One region of the Congzhengia sp. genome, then DNA from elsewhere that is predicted to be linked to it. Evidence: predicted binding sites of a transcription regulator. Region 1 holds the regulator's gene; the other holds the start of a gene.
What was found. The regulator LexA, encoded in region 1, represses DNA repair genes until DNA is damaged. The targets are predictions, from matches to a motif close to CNAACANNTGTTNG.
Positions count from the first base shown of each region.

Region 2: dinB (DNA polymerase IV) is a predicted target of LexA. The motif match lies at 1,605-1,618, and genes of this name have one in related genera.

Region 1 covers NZ_JAXUNN010000006.1:75-7,776, reverse strand. Annotated here, with positions in the region: gene WIG73_RS00430 (potassium transporter TrkG) at 1-1,273, shown strand, start outside; gene WIG73_RS00425 (TrkA family potassium uptake protein) at 1,299-1,976, shown strand; tRNA gene WIG73_RS00420 (tRNA-Gly) at 2,058-2,132, opposite strand; tRNA gene WIG73_RS00415 (tRNA-Phe) at 2,159-2,234, opposite strand; tRNA gene WIG73_RS00410 (tRNA-Asp) at 2,241-2,317, opposite strand; tRNA gene WIG73_RS00405 (tRNA-Val) at 2,330-2,405, opposite strand; gene WIG73_RS00400 (transcriptional repressor) at 2,593-3,018, shown strand; gene WIG73_RS00395 (metal ABC transporter substrate-binding protein) at 3,015-3,989, shown strand; gene WIG73_RS00390 (ATP-binding cassette domain-containing protein) at 3,989-4,693, shown strand; gene WIG73_RS00385 (metal ABC transporter permease) at 4,696-5,526, shown strand; gene WIG73_RS00380 (amidohydrolase) at 5,513-6,685, opposite strand; gene lexA (transcriptional repressor LexA) at 6,700-7,296, opposite strand; partial or broken gene WIG73_RS00370 (hypothetical protein) at 7,413-7,702, shown strand, end outside.
Region 2 covers NZ_JAXUNN010000012.1:13,526-21,227, forward strand. Annotated here, with positions in the region: gene WIG73_RS01945 (3'-5' exonuclease) at 1-8, shown strand, start outside; gene WIG73_RS01950 (hypothetical protein) at 46-288, opposite strand; gene dinB (DNA polymerase IV) at 341-1,588, opposite strand; gene WIG73_RS01960 (DUF1848 domain-containing protein) at 1,746-2,663, shown strand; gene WIG73_RS01965 (SOS response-associated peptidase) at 2,719-3,282, shown strand; gene WIG73_RS01970 (hypothetical protein) at 3,373-4,014, opposite strand; gene WIG73_RS01975 (sialidase family protein) at 4,246-4,539, shown strand; gene WIG73_RS01980 (dihydrodipicolinate synthase family protein) at 4,563-5,468, shown strand; gene WIG73_RS01985 (YgjV family protein) at 5,473-5,973, shown strand; gene WIG73_RS01990 (sialidase family protein) at 6,577-7,692, shown strand.

The DNA of each region.
Region 1 (7,702 bases):
CCCTGCACGTATTTTTTCATTGGGGTTTGCACTCATTATCCTGCTGGGCTCTGCTTTGCTCATGCTGCCCATCAGCGTAAACGAGGGGGTTGATTTAAACTATATGGACGCGCTTTATACGTCAACCAGCGCGGTTTGCGTAACCGGACTCATTGCGGTGGACACCGCCGACACCTTCACCGTGTTTGGCCGGACTGTTGTGGCGCTTTTAATTCAGATAGGCGGTTTGGGCGTCACGGTCGTTGGCGCCGGCATTATTCTGGCCATCGGCAAAAAAATAAACCTAAAAGGCCGCCGCCTGATTAAGGAGGCCATGAATTTAGATTCCGGGAAAGGCATGATTCGGTTTATAAAGGGCGTTTTGCTCACTACCTTTGTGTTCGAGCTTTTGGGAGCAGTGCTCAGTTTTGTTGTATTCGTTCAGGATTATCCGGCATGGCAAGCGCTGGGCATCAGCGTGTTTCACGCCGTGGCGGCGTTTAACAACTCCGGCTTCGACATTTTAGGCGGTCTTCAAAATCTCATTCCTTATCAGGACAACATTTTGTTAAACCTTGTAACCTGCGGACTGATTATATTTGGCGGCATTGGCTTTTTGGTCATCAAAGACATTTGGGACTGCAAATTTCGTTTTAAAAAGCTGCATATGCACGCGAAAGTCGTTATTACCGTCAGTCTGTTTTTAATCGCTGCCGGCACAATTTTAATAAAGCTCACCGAAAACATTACCTGGCTCGGCGCTTTTTTTAACAGTGTTTCCGCAAGAACGGCCGGGTTTTCCACCTTTCCGCTGGGCAAGTTTTCCAACGCGGGGCTGATTGTGCTGACGGTTTTAATGTTTATCGGCGCTTCCCCCGGTTCAACCGGCGGCGGCATAAAAACCAGCACGCTGTTTGTTCTGATGCAGGGAGTAAAGTCTGCTGCCACCAACAAAAGCAGCGCGGCTTTTCACTACAGTGTTCCGTCGGACAGCTTGAAAAAGGCCACAGTCATTACCATTTTGGCCGCAGGAACTGTTTGTCTTGGTACATATTTAATGTCGGTGTTTGAGCCGCAGCTCAATTTGATGGACATTTTGTTTGAAGTCACCAGCGCCTTTGGCACGGTGGGGCTTTCCACAGGAATTACGCCGGGTCTTTCGGTTCCCAGCAAACTGCTCTCTGTGTTGATTATGTTCATCGGGCGCTTAGGGCCGCTGACAATTGCTTCTGTGTGGTATTTTGCTGATGAACAGCAGGTGCGTTATCCGGAAGGCAACATTGCAATTGGTTAATATTGAATTTTATTGGAGGAAAACCATGAATTTTATGAGAAAAGCAGAACAAAGCCACTCCTATGGCGTTATTGGGCTGGGACGGTTTGGAAAAGCCCTGTCCCTTGCGCTGGCAGCCAGCGGACACGAACTTTTGGTAATTGACGCAGACGAAGATAAAATCCGTCAGCTCAGAGAATATACGGAAAATGCCTTTGTAGTTAAGACGCTGGACAAAGAATCCCTTTCCGACACCGGCATTCAAAACTGCGACACGGTGGTGGTGTGTATTGGAGAAAAAATGGACGTTTGCATTTTAACTGTGCTCTATTTAAACGCCCTGGGAATTCAACGCGTAATCGCAAAAGCCAACAGCGAAGAACACGGCGAAATTTTAAAAAAGCTGGGCGCCGAGGTGGTTTTCCCCGAGCACGATATGGCTGTGCGTCTTGCAAGGCGGCTTGAAACCTCTAAAATGATTAATTATATCGAGCTGAGCGAAAAGGTCGACATTTCCACTCTCTGTATTCCAGAGGCATTTATCGGCGAAACAATCGGTTCTGTTGATGTGAGAAAAAAGTTTGGCTTAAACATCATTGCGGTGGAGAATCCTGCCGGAGTAATGACGGAGCTGACTTCAGACTACCGTTTTACCGAGGAGGACGCCATTGTCGTTATTGGCGACAGGGAGAAAATTAATGCATTGGAAGCGAAATGTTATTAATAGAAAAAAAGACCGTTACCGGTCTTTTTTTATGTCTAATTTCGGATAAAAAAATCGGAACAAGCTTTGCTTGTTCCGAAATGGAGCGGAAGACGAGATTCGAACTCGCGACGTTCACCTTGGCAAGGTGACGCTCTACCACTGAGCCACTCCCGCACAATAACATCTAAAAAATAACACGGTGGTGCCTCCGGGCGGAATCGAACCACCGACACAGGGATTTTCAGTCCCTTGCTCTACCGACTGAGCTACAGAGGCATGGGTTGGCGACTCGGATGGGGTTCGAACCCACGACCTCCAGCGTGACAGGCTGGCATTCTAACCAACTGAACTACCGAGCCATAAAGACAAATTGGTGGGCGCTACAGGGCTCGAACCTGTGACCCTCTGCTTGTAAGGCAGATGCTCTCCCAGCTGAGCTAAGCGCCCAATTTTGTCCGTCGTCTCAGCGACAAAAATATTATACTATAAAATAATCGGTTTGTCAAGTAAAATTTTTTTATTTTTACTTTTTATAAAAATATAAGCAATAGCGCAACTTTTTTGTTCTATTCCTTGACTTTTTTTCAAAACCGGGGTATAATATGAGAGTAATTCTCAAATTCAGGAGGATACAATGAACGACAGAAACAGCTACAACACGAAACAAAAACAATTGATTTATGACTTTTTTGCGGCAAATCCAGACCGGCAGTTTTCCGCCAAAGAAGTTTCAAACAGCGTGAAGCAGCAGGCAAAAATTGGGGAAAGCACCGTTTACCGCTTGATAAAAAAGCTGACGGAGGACGGTGAAATCCGCCGATTCAGCGGAAAAGACGTGAAAGCGGTGGTTTATCAGTTTGCCAACCAAAGCGAGCACTGCCATGAGCATTTTCACTTAAAATGTACCGGCTGCGGAGAGCTGATTCATTTAAACTGCGGACTGGTGAAGGAGTTTGAGGCGCACATGACCAGCCACCACGGCTTTTCCATTGACCATTTAAAGACCATTATATATGGCACCTGCGCCAACTGCGCAAACAAAAAGGAGATAAAAACATGAAACAACCATATAAAAAATTAATGGCCCTGGCACTGATATTTTCTGCGGTTCTCTCCCTGTTTGGGTGCGGCCCGGCGGAACCCCCTTCCGGCGGCGGGGATAAAAAACTAAAAATTGTCGCCACAAACTTTCCGCCCTTTGACTTTGCGCGGCAGCTTGCCGGCGAATTGGCAGACGTTACCATGCTGCTCTCTCCCGGCCAAGAGAGCCACACCTTTGAACCAACGCCCCAAGATATTATTAAAATTCAGCAGGCAGACATTTTTATCATGGGCGGCGGCGAATCTGACCAATGGGCAAAAAAACTGATTTCCTCCTCCCAGCTTGACGAGGGGAAAACACTTTTCATGATGGACTGCGTGGAAACCGTTCCCGAAGAACTTACCGAGGGAATGAACCACAATCACGAAGAACACGCAGACGAAGACCACAGCGGATTTTATGAATATGACGAGCATGTGTGGACGTCGCCTGTAAACGCCATGGAAATTTGCAGGAAACTGACAGAAAAGCTGATTGCCGCGGACAAAGCCCACGAACAGGCTTACACAGAGAATTTAAACCGCTATCATGCCCAGCTTGAAGAGCTTGACGAAAGTTTCGCCGCGGCGGTGGAACACGGCGTACGGAAAACGCTGGTTTTCGGCGACCGGTTCCCCTTTCGCTATTTTGCGGACCGCTATGGCCTGACGTACTTTGCGGCGTTTCCGGGCTGCTCCGGCGAAACCGAGCCTGATGCCGCCACCTTGAAATTTTTGATTGATAAAGTAAGCGAAGAAAACATTCCTGTTGTGCTGCACGTTGAGCTTTCCAACCAGAAAATTGCAGACGCCATTTGTGAGGCAACAGGAGCGAAAAAAGCACTGTTTCACTCCTGTCACGGCGTGACAAAAGACGAGTTCGACCGGGGAGAAACCTATGTGTCCCTGATGAAAAACAACGTAGATGTGTTGAAGGAGGCGCTTTCGTAATGCGCATTTTAACCTGCGACAATTTAAGCGTGTCTTACGGCGCGAATCAGGTGTTGTCCGACCTGTCCTTTTTTGCGGAGAGCGGCGCGTGTTTAAGCATTTTGGGCGAAAACGGCGCCGGCAAGTCCACCCTTTTAAAATGTCTGCTGGGGCTTAAAAAGCCAGACGCAGGGGTGATTAAAACCGAAGGGTTTACCCTTTCTCAGGTGGGGTATTTGCCCCAGCAGGCGGAGGTTAAGCGGGACTTTCCCGCTTCTGTGTTTGAGGTGGTGCTGTCGGGCTGTTTGAACATGCGCGGCGCTAAACCCTTTTATTCCCGCCGGGAAAAAGATGTTGCAATTCGGAACCTGAATAAAATGGAAGCGGCAGACTTGAAAAAAAGGAGCTTTTCAGAGCTTTCCGGCGGACAGCAGCAGCGCGTGCTTTTGGCCCGTGCTCTGTGCTGCGCACAAAGGCTTTTAATTTTGGACGAGCCCGCATCTGGTCTTGATCCCGCCGCGGCCCGGGAGATGTATGCGCTAATAACGAAGCTGAAATCAGAAGACGGCATGGGAATTATCATGGTTTCTCACGACACTGCGGGGGCGCTGTCCGTCAGTGAGCGGGTGCTGCACATTACCCGCGGGAACAGCCACTGTTTTTTCGGCACAAAACAGGATTATGTAAACAGCGGCTATGCAAATATATATTCGGAGGCAAGATAGCAATGCTTGAACAACTGATGGAACTGTTTCAATACCCGTTTATTACCCGCGCTCTGATTGTGGGCACACTGGTTTCTCTCTGCGCGGCGCTGCTTGGCGTGAGCCTGGTTTTAAAGCGCTATTCCATGATTGGCGACGGACTCTCCCATGTGGGGTTTGGCGCTTTGGCCTGCGCGCAGGTGGCCGGGGTTGCGCCGCTTACGCTTGCCATTCCCATTGTGGTGGCCGCAGCAATTTTATTGCTGCGCTTAAGCGAATCCGGCAAAATAAAAGGAGATGCCGCAATCGCGTTCATCTCCACCGGTGCACTGGCCGCCGGCGTGCTGATTATTTCACTTAGCCGCGGCGCCAATACCGATTTATTAAATTATATGTTCGGAAGCATTTTAGCCATGAGCACCGGCGACGTAGTGCTGAGCATTTGTTTAAGCCTTGCCGTGCTGGTGCTTTACTTATTTTTCTACAACAAAATTTTTGCCGTTACCTTTGATGAAACCTTTGCAAAGGCAACGGGCAAAAAAACGTCCCTCTATAACACGGTGATTGCCGCCCTAACCGCGGTGACCATTGTGCTGGGCATGCGCATGATGGGCGCTTTGCTCATTTCCGCTTTGGTGATTTTTCCCGCCCTTTCCGCCATGCGGGTGTTCAAATCCTTTGCAGGGGTTACGGTGTGCTCTGTCATTCTCTCCGTCATATGCTTTTTTATCGGAATTTTGGCGTCTTACTTTTACGCGGCGCCAACAGGCGCCAGCGTGGTTATGGTGCACATGGCCGCCTTTTTGCTGTTTTCTGTTGCCGGAGCCGTGTTAAACCGCTTCAGCCCACGCTGACAGCATAGGCCGTCATGGCTGCGACGCCGGTTTTTAAACAATCTTCATCAATATCAAAGTTTGAGCTGTGAAGAGGCATTGTAATGCCTCTTTTTTTGTTTCCCGAGCCCAGGTAAAAATAAACCGAGGGCACAGCTTGTGCAAAATAAGAAAAGTCGTCCCCCGCCATGGAGGGCTCGCTGCCATGCACCACACTGTCTTTTCCAAGAACACCGGTGACGGCCTGCTCGAATCGGTCTGCCGCCGCATCATTGTTGATTAAAGGCGGATAACGGAAGTTATATTGAAAATCATAGCTTGCGCCGGCAATATTGCAAATTCCGTCCACAGCTTTTTCCATCAGCTCCGGTACCTTTCTGCGGACAGTCTCCTCATACGACCGTACCGTGCCACGCATGTGCACCGTGTCGGGAATGATATTGTAAAAGGTGCCGCCGTTGATTGCACAGACGGAAATCACCTTTTGTGCAAAGGGCGAAATAAAACGCGCGCCAATCATGTCGAACGCTGCAATGATCCGCGCCGACAGCGCAATGGGGTCAATGCACTCATGGGGATATGCCCCGTGGCCGCCCCGGCCGTGGATATATAAATCAAAATCGTCCGGCGAGGCCATTAACGCTCCCTTTTTCAGCAGAATTTTTCCGGTCTCCACGTCGTTCATCACATGAAGCCCCACCGCGTTTGTCACGTGGTATTCTTCTAAAATTCCCGTCTTTATCATGGGTTCTGCGCCGCCCTCGGTTTCCTCCCCGGGCTGGAACACAAACAAAACGTTAACAGAAAGCTCCTCTTTCAGCTGCGCTAAAAGTTTTGCACTGCACAGCGCCACCGCCATATGTGCATCGTGCCCGCAGGCGTGCATAACGCCGGGGGTTGCCGACTTATAGTCAAAATCATGGGGTTCGTCAAGGGGAAGCGCGTCCATGTCTGCCCGAATCAGCAGCGTGTTTTTTTTGCCCGCGTTTAAAAAGCCGGTAACGCCCGTTCCCGCTATGCCGGATTTTACCGATAGCCCTAAGTTCTCCAAATATTTTTTTATAAACGCCGCGGTTTTTTCTTCGCAAAACGAAAGCTCCGCCATTTGGTGCAGCCTGCGGCGAAGCATAATCGCCTCGGCGCTGATTTCCTCTGACAGTTGTTTGATTGAAAGTTCCATTTTAAAACGCCCCCTTAATATTTTCTGAAAACACCGGAAACAACGCCCAAAATAACGGCGTCGTTTGTAATGATGGGTGACAGCGCGTCGTTCTCCGGCTGGAGGCGGATATGCCCGTTTTCCCGGTAAAAGGTTTTCACCGTGGCGCTGTCGGCAAGCAGCGCCACCACCATCTGCCCGTTTTCTGCGGTTGCCTGCCGTTTTACAATGACAAAATCGCCGTCTAAAATACCGGCGTTTATCATGCTGTCTCCTTTCACCTTTAGCATAAACAGCTCGCCGCCGCTAAATAACGCTTCCGGCACGGGGAACACATCCGTTATGTTCTGGGTGGCCAAAATAGGCGTGCCCGCCGCCACCGTGCCCACAACGGGCACAGACAGCACCCCGCCTGTTTCCTTGCGTTCCGGCAGGCTGATGGCGCGCTTTTTAGAGCCGTTTTGCAAAATCAGGCCCTTTTCCGCCAGCCGTTTGATATATCCGTGCACCGTAGACGGCGAAGACAGCCCCACCGCGGCACAAATTTCTCGAATGGAGGGCGGATAGCCCATCTGCTCAATTTGGGTGCGGATGTATTCATAAACAAGCTGTTCTTTGTTCTCTTTTGGCATGGCAATCACCTCTTTTTTTCAGTATAGCACATTTCTTCCAAAAAATCAAACATTTGTTCTCATTGACTTTTCTACACAAATTATGGTAGAATATTCTCCATCAGGGAGGGGAAAATATGGCAAAATGGATTTGGCTCAATCAACAAGATTACCCGGAAATTCAAACGACTTTCTGCACACAATTTTGTGATAAAGACGGCTATTCATACGCAGTGGCGGATTTTTTCCGAACATATACCTTTCAAAAGCGCGTGATAAAAGCCAGTATTACGGTAAGCGGGGACACAAAATTCCGTTTGTGGGTAAACGGCAATTTTGCCGCAACCGGGCCGGTGTGCCCCGGCGGGGACTATGGCTATGAAAAGCCTATGGAAAACCACTATGCAAATGTTTTGTGTTTCTATCC
Region 2 (7,702 bases), on a different contig from region 1:
AATGTTAAAACCAGCAGGCACTTTCGCCTGCTGGTTTTTTGCTGTTTATTTGCGCTCTACAAACCACTGGTCGTCGTCCCGCCACAGATAGGTGTTATGTCCCCCGATGCAGACGGTGTAGCGGATACCCAGCCCGCCGCCCTTGATTGATGCGGCACGGCGCACATCTGCAACACTGTCGACGGTAAATACGCGCCCGTCCTCCCACTTCACGCGGAGGGGTATAACATTCCCGTCACGTTCAAATTTTGCTAAAACATCCACATAGGTTTTACAGGGCTTTGACATAACTTACAACTCCTGATCAAATCGTTTTATGTCAAATACCACAGATGTCAGATTATCTTACAAAAACTTCGGGGTGAATTATGTGCTCACCCTTGGGATCAAATCCGGAAAGCTTGGTGTCTAACAGCATAATGCCGCGCTGAATGGAAAAGTGTCCGTAGCGCCGGCGGATGGAGTCGATTACCGCTTCCTCCGCCTCGCGCCTGTGAACCTGCTGAAGCTCCGGCAGAAGGGAAAGCTGCGTTCCATTCTCCGGCACAAGCTTTAAGGCCCGCACGCCAATGCTGCGGATTGGATTGTTCGACAGGTAGTTTCCGCGGTAGAGTGCAAACGCCTTTTCAAACATCACTTGGGCCGAGCAGGTGGGACAAATCAGCGGGCCTTGCCGCTCATATTGAAACAGCCCGTTGTCCCGGAGGGAAAGCTGCACAGAGCAGCATTTTAGGCTGTGGTCGCGAAGCCGCTCTGCAACGCTTTCGCACAGGATATATAAGGGAATTTTCACGTCTTCTTCTGAGGTTAAATCCCGGGGCAGGGTAGAACTGTTGCCAATGGTTTTTATTTTTTGCGCCGCGTCTGCCTCGCTCACCCTCGACTCGTCGAGCCCGTTGGCAAAGTTCCAAAGCATTTCGCCCGGTTTGCCAAACCTGCGCCGCAGCGCGTTTACATTCGTCTGAGCCAGGTCGCCAATGGTGCAAACGCCGGTGGATTTCAGCTTCCGGGTGGTAGCCCGGCCCACAAACAGCAAATTTTCCACAGGCAGGGGCCACACAATTTCTTGAAAGGTTTCGCGGGGAATAACCGTTGTTGCGTCCGGCTTTTTCATGTCGCTTCCTAACTTTGCAAAGACTTTGTTAAAGCTGACGCCGATAGACACCGTAACCCCCAGCTCCCGTTTTACACGCAGGCGGATTTCGTCGGCAATGCGTTTCCCATCGCCCCACAGCGTTTCGCTGTTGGTTACATCGAGCCAACACTCGTCTAAACCAAAGCTTTCCACCTGGCTGGTATATTCCTCATAAAGGCTGCGCGCCAGACGGGAGTATTTTACATATAAATCATAGCGGGGTTTTACAAAAATCAGGCCGGGGCACTTTTGCCGTGCCTGCCACAATGTTTCGCCGGTTTTTACACCAAAAGCCTTTGCTTCATTGTTTTTTGCCAAAATAATTCCGTGCCGCTTTTCCGCGTCGCCGCCCACAGCCACAGGTTTTCCACGCAGACCGGGGTTGTAAAGGCACTCTACCGACGCATAAAAATTATTGAGGTCGGCATGGAGGATAATTCGGTTCTTTTTCATTTTTTCGCCTCTAAATAGAACAAATGTTCGATAAACTTATTATAACACAAGCATATGGGATTATGCAAGAGGAAAATATATGATTTTTCAAAAATTTGAAGCTTGACAGAATTTTATGAAACAGGTAGAATTGAAACAAAAAGAGGAGGGAAGCAGATTGATTATCAACACAGGAGCGCGGACAGACACGGCGCAGTATTATACAGAATGGCTGTTAAACAGGTTTCGGGAAGGGTATGTGCTCACGCGCAACCCTATGTTTCCCGATAAGGTAACGCGGTATGAGCTTTGCCCTGAAACGGTGGATTGTGTGGTGTTTTGCTCAAAAAACTATGAGCCGCTGCTACAGCACATAGACGAGATTAAAAACAGGTTTCATATTTATTGCCACTATACCATTACGGCATATGGAAAAGATGTAGAGCCCGGTGTGCCGGACATTGAAACGAGCATTGAAACGCTGAAAAAGCTTTCCAAAGCCGTGGGCAGGCAAAGAATTTCGTGGCGGTATGACCCGATTTTGCTGACGGAAATCTATACCATAGAGCGGCACATAAAAACCTTTGAAGCAATGGCAGAGCGCTTGTCCGGCCACATTGACCGCTGCATTTTCAGCTTTGTGGAGCTGTATAAAAAGCTAAAATACAACATGCCGGAAATTATTCCCATGACAGAGAAGGATAAAGATATTTTGGCACAAAATCTTGGTGCAATTGCAAAAAAATATGGCATGACAATTCAGACCTGCGGCACCAACGGCGATTTCAGCAGATATGGAATTGCGTCTTCGGGCTGCTTGACGCTGGACATCATCGGCAGGGCCAACAACATTGCATTCCGCAGTTTGAAGCATAAAGGCATGCGGGAGGGATGTCACTGCATAGAAAGCCGCGACATTGGCGCCTATGACACCTGTCCCAATGGGTGCCGATATTGCTATGCCAACCAAAGCCCGCAAAAAGCGCTGGAAAACTACCGGCGGCACGACCCGAATTCGCCCCTTCTGCTGGGCAGTCTGGGGCCTGACGACGTGGTAACAGCCGGCAGTCAGAAAAGTTTTCTCGTAAAAAAGTAATTATTCTTTGTGGCTTTTCGTTAATTCGGATATACTAATACTGAGGTGGTAAAACATGTGCGGAAGATATAATTTTGACAGCGATGACGACAATTTATTTGATATTTTAAACGCGTTAAACGGCCAGGTGTTTCATACAGGCGAAATTTTTCCCACGAACAACGCCCCAGTGCTTGTTTCAAGGGGTAATTCCCTGGCTCCGGAGGTTATGTCGTGGGGATTTCCGCAGTTTGGAGGCAGAAGCGGTGTGATTATCAATGCGCGGGCAGAAACGGCGTTGGAGAAAAAAATGTTTCAAAAAGCGGTGATAGAGCGGCGGTGTGTTATTCCCAGCTCGGGCTTTTACGAGTGGAAGCACGACAAAACCAAACAAAAGTTCTTGTTCACCCTGCCGGAGAAAAGCGCTTTATACATGGCGGGAATTTTTGGTGAGTTTAACGGCGCAAAAAAGTATGTAATTTTAACCACTGAACCCAACGAATCTATAGTGGATGTGCACAACCGTATGCCGCTGGTGATAGAAAAGTCCAACCTTTTGGATTGGGTGTTTAACAACGAAGCTGCGGTTAAACTGCTGCACCAAACGCCGCCGGAGCTGATTCGCAGAGCGGTATCATAAACGCGGGGCGCTTATTGCGCCCCGCGTTGTTTTTCAAGATACAAAAAGACGGCCGCACTAAAAGGTGCGACCGTCTTGCTTCTTTCTTTTTTATTGGATTGGAGTAAATGTGGTCTTTGCAGCACATTCGATGCGATATCCATCCCCCAAAGAGCAGACATAATCTCCAACACCAATACTGGAATTTCCGAGGATAGTATTGACCTTTAAAGAACCTGATTTGTCCCACGCAAAAAAGTTGCGCGAACCAGACACGCTGTACCTGCCGGCCGGAATATCTACGCCGACGGTATATTCACCGGCCGGCAGTACCTTTGGTTCACTTTTGGCTTTCACCACATTTCCTGTCAGGATGTCTAATTCGCTCTGCTTTGCGCTGATCTGCGAATCCAGATTCTCCACCGTGGAAGTTTTTTCTGCAATTTTTTCATCTAATGTGGCTTTATTTGTTTCATATTCCTTTGCGGATGAAATAACGCCGCTTTTATCTTTAATTTCGTTTTCAAGATTTGAAAGTTCTTCTTTTTTGGTATTAATCTGTTCATCCTGAGCCTGGCGTTCAGCCAGTAACTGTGCATTTATTTTCGCATTTACACCAGCGAAATATCCACATAATGTGCCTACGAGAAGTCCACCGACAAGAACGGCAATAACCAAAATTATTTTTTTCTTACCAGACTGCGGCGCGGCCTGCATTCCGCCAAATTCACCATTTACATTTCCTGTTTCCATAACAACCTCTCCTTTTTTATTTTTGTAGTTTTGTTTTTTTCATCACTACAATTGTGATAATATCATATGAATTTCATTTTTTCAAGCCTTTTTGTCAAAAAATATAGAAATTTATCAACCGGTGTGATGAAAAGGGACAAAAGTAATTCGTTTTTGTCCTTTGCGGCAGTTGCAAAGCGTTGAGCGGCCGTATATAATAAAAGTAAACTTGAAGAAAGGCGGTTTTCAAACATGAAAAAAGTGTCTGTTCATGAAATGAAAACAATTATTCAAAACCCCAATTCAAAATTTAATTATTTTGCCTGGCCTTCGCTTGCGCGCCTGCATGACGGAACCCTTGCAGCTGTGTGTTCGGGCTTTCGCATTGGCCATGTGTGTCCTTTTGGAAAGGTGGTTATGGCGAAAAGCACTGACGACGGCAAAACGTTTTCAAAGCCTCGACAGATTTTATGGTTTTTACCATTTCCCTTATTTTTTGCCAACTATTATTTAACACTAATTAATTTTCAAAGCTATTTTAAATAAGTGAACAAAAGGAGAGATTATAAATGAATAATGTTAAATTTGAAGGAATTATGCCGGCACTGATTACTCCATTTCACGAGGATAACAAAACCATTAATGAAGAAGTGGCAAGGGAGTTTATAGACTATCTGTTAATGCAGGGCGCAGATGGATTTTATATACTTGGTGGTACCGGCGAAGGTCTGGTTATGGGTAGAGAGGAACGTGAAGTAATGTGTGAGGTGGCAGTGAAGCATATTGCAGGAAGAAAGCCGGTAATCTGCCATATAGCGGCGGTAAATTTGGAAGAAGCGTGCGCCCTTGCTATGCATGCTGAAAGAACCGGTGCAGACGCAATAGCTGCAATACCTCCTATTTTCTTCTTTTATGATGAAACTGATATTTTTAACTATTATAAAAGGCTAGCTGAATGTGTTTCTATACCGGTAATTATCTATTATCACCCGTCGGCACAAAAAGAAATGAGCGCTGATTTGATTGCAAGAATATATGAGATTGATAATGTAATAGGCGTTAAGTGGAGTTCAGATAATTTTTTTCAGCTAATGAAGCTAAAGGATAAAACTCATGGTGAAATGAATATAATAAATGGTCCTGATGAATTGCTTGTATCCGGTCTTGCAGCGGGTGCAGATGCAGGAATAGGTTCAACCTATAATATGATGCTTCCACAGTTTATTAAGATATACAAAAGTTTCCGTGAGGGCAAAATGCAGCAGGCGCTTGCTGAGCAGATAAAGGCAAATCGTATAATAGACATACTGATTAAAAATGAGGTTATTCCAAGTGTAAAATATGCAGTAGAGCTTATGGGTTACAACGTAGGTGAGGCCACATATCCTATGCGCGCATTAAACATGGAACAAAAGGCTTATTTAGAAAGGTCGTTAAGAGAGGCAGGTTGGACATTCGACAACAGGAGAATATAAAATTTTGAAACCTACAGCAGATATTTTAGGATATATAGTAGCCCTGCTCTGTCTGATAGGGACGCAGTTTCCAGAAAGATGGCAGATGCTTGTTAATCAGATTGTTGTTAATACTCTTGCCGGAATAAGTGTCTTTATGATAACAGGAATTTCAAGCGCAGGTATTTTGAATTTTGTGGCAGTAATTCATATCTTGTTTAGCTTAGAGCATTGTGTAAAAAATAAAAAAGTGTCGATTACAAAAACAATCATTTTTACTATTACATATTTATTATGTGGAATTTTTGGATTTAAAGAAGAATTGGATATTTTACCAATAGCAGCATCTATGCTATTTATGTGTAATGTAATATCAAAAAAGGAACAGAGAATGAGATTGTTTAGCTTAGCAAATGTTATAATATATATTATTTATTATATAATAATCGGTTCAACATTAGTTTACGCACAGATTTTTTCATTAATATCAGTATTAATTGCTTTGTTCAGATACAGGAAAAAATAGCTTTTGTTAAAACTTGGAAATAAACAGTAGAATAAAAATTATGAAACTGTAGGTAAAAAGAAAAAGTAATATGCAACAATAGGAACAGTATACATAATTATTTTGCATAGCCGTCAATTACAAGGCTTAAAGACAGACATCCTGCAATGGTTACGTTTACTTCAGAATAGCACATATCTGTCCTTTTGGAAAGGGGGTTGTTTTGTTATAGCGATGATGAGGGAGAAACATGGGACAAAACGCCCATTCCTGTCATCGATACATCGTTTGAGAACTGAGATTGTGGACTTTTTTAGAAGAAAATGTCGATAATAACACATATTTTGATCCAACGCTTGTTATACGCCGCGACAGAGGAAAGACTTTCGGAGAGAATATACATTTGTTTCCTGTTTCCTCTCTACATGGCTCCTGTGACTTCCTGACGGAAATCTTTTATACGTCCGAACATATTTCAAGCCTTTTTTGTCAAAAACATAGAATTTTATTAACAAGTATGTTTGAAAGGACAAAAGTAATTCATTTTTGTCCTTTGCGGCAGTTGCAAAGCGGGGAGCGGCCGTATATAATAAAAGTAAACTTGATGAAAGGCGGTTTTCAAACATGAAAAAAGTGTTTGTTCATGAAATGAAAACAATTATTCAAAACCCCGATTCTAAATTTAACTATTTTGCCTGGCCTTCGCTTGCGCGCCTTCATGACGGAACCCTTGCCGCTGTGTGTTCGGGCTTTCGCATTGGCCATGTGTGCCCTTTTGGAAAGGTGGTTATGGCGAAAAGCGCAGATGACGGCAAAACGTGGAGCAGGCCCTGTGTGGTGATAGACACTCCGTTAGACGACAGGGACGCCGGAATTTTGCCGTTTGGCGATAGCAGCGTAATGATTACCTCATTTAACAACACCGTGGCGTTTCAGCAAAATACCAACAAAATGCGGGAGCAGGGAAGCCCGGAACAACGGCTGGTTGAAGGCTATTTGGCAGGAATTGACGCAAAGAACGCAGAAAGCAGATATTTGGGCTATACATATGTAATCAGCAATGACAATAGTGTCACGTTCGGCGACATCGGTTTTTCGCCTGTGACCGCACCCCACGGCCCCTGTCTTTTGGAAAACGGAGATATTTTATACGTGGGTCGTTCTGCGTCAGACGGGATTGCGCAAAAGGAAGACAGGATTGAGTGCCACAAGTTCGTGAACGGTGAATTTGAGTTTGTTTCTGCAATTGAAGCAATTCCCGGCGTGCTCTCCTGCGAGCCGGCGGCAATTGATATTGGCGGAAAAATCATAGTCCATATTCGTGTGCAAAACGAAAAGCAGAGTGAAGACGGCGGCATGTTTACAATTTTTCAGAGCGAATCGTCAGACGGCGGCAAAACGTTTTCAAAGCCCCGGCAGATTTTATCTGACACAGGCGGCGCGCCGGCCCATCTGATGAAACATTCCTCCGGCGCGTTGGTTTCGGTTTATGGATACCGAAAAAAGCCTTTTGGCATTAAAGCCATGATAAGCTATGACGGCGGAGAAAACTGGGACACAGATTATGTGCTCTATGACGGGGCCAGTTCCTTAGATTTGGGATATCCGGCCTCGGTTGAACGAAAGGACGGAACCATTCTCACTGTTTTTTATGAGCGGGAGGAAAGCTGGGAAAACTTTTATGAAGAATCGAACGGCGGTTCTGCGATTAAACAAATTGTGTGGAGCCTGCCGCAATAAACGAAACGTT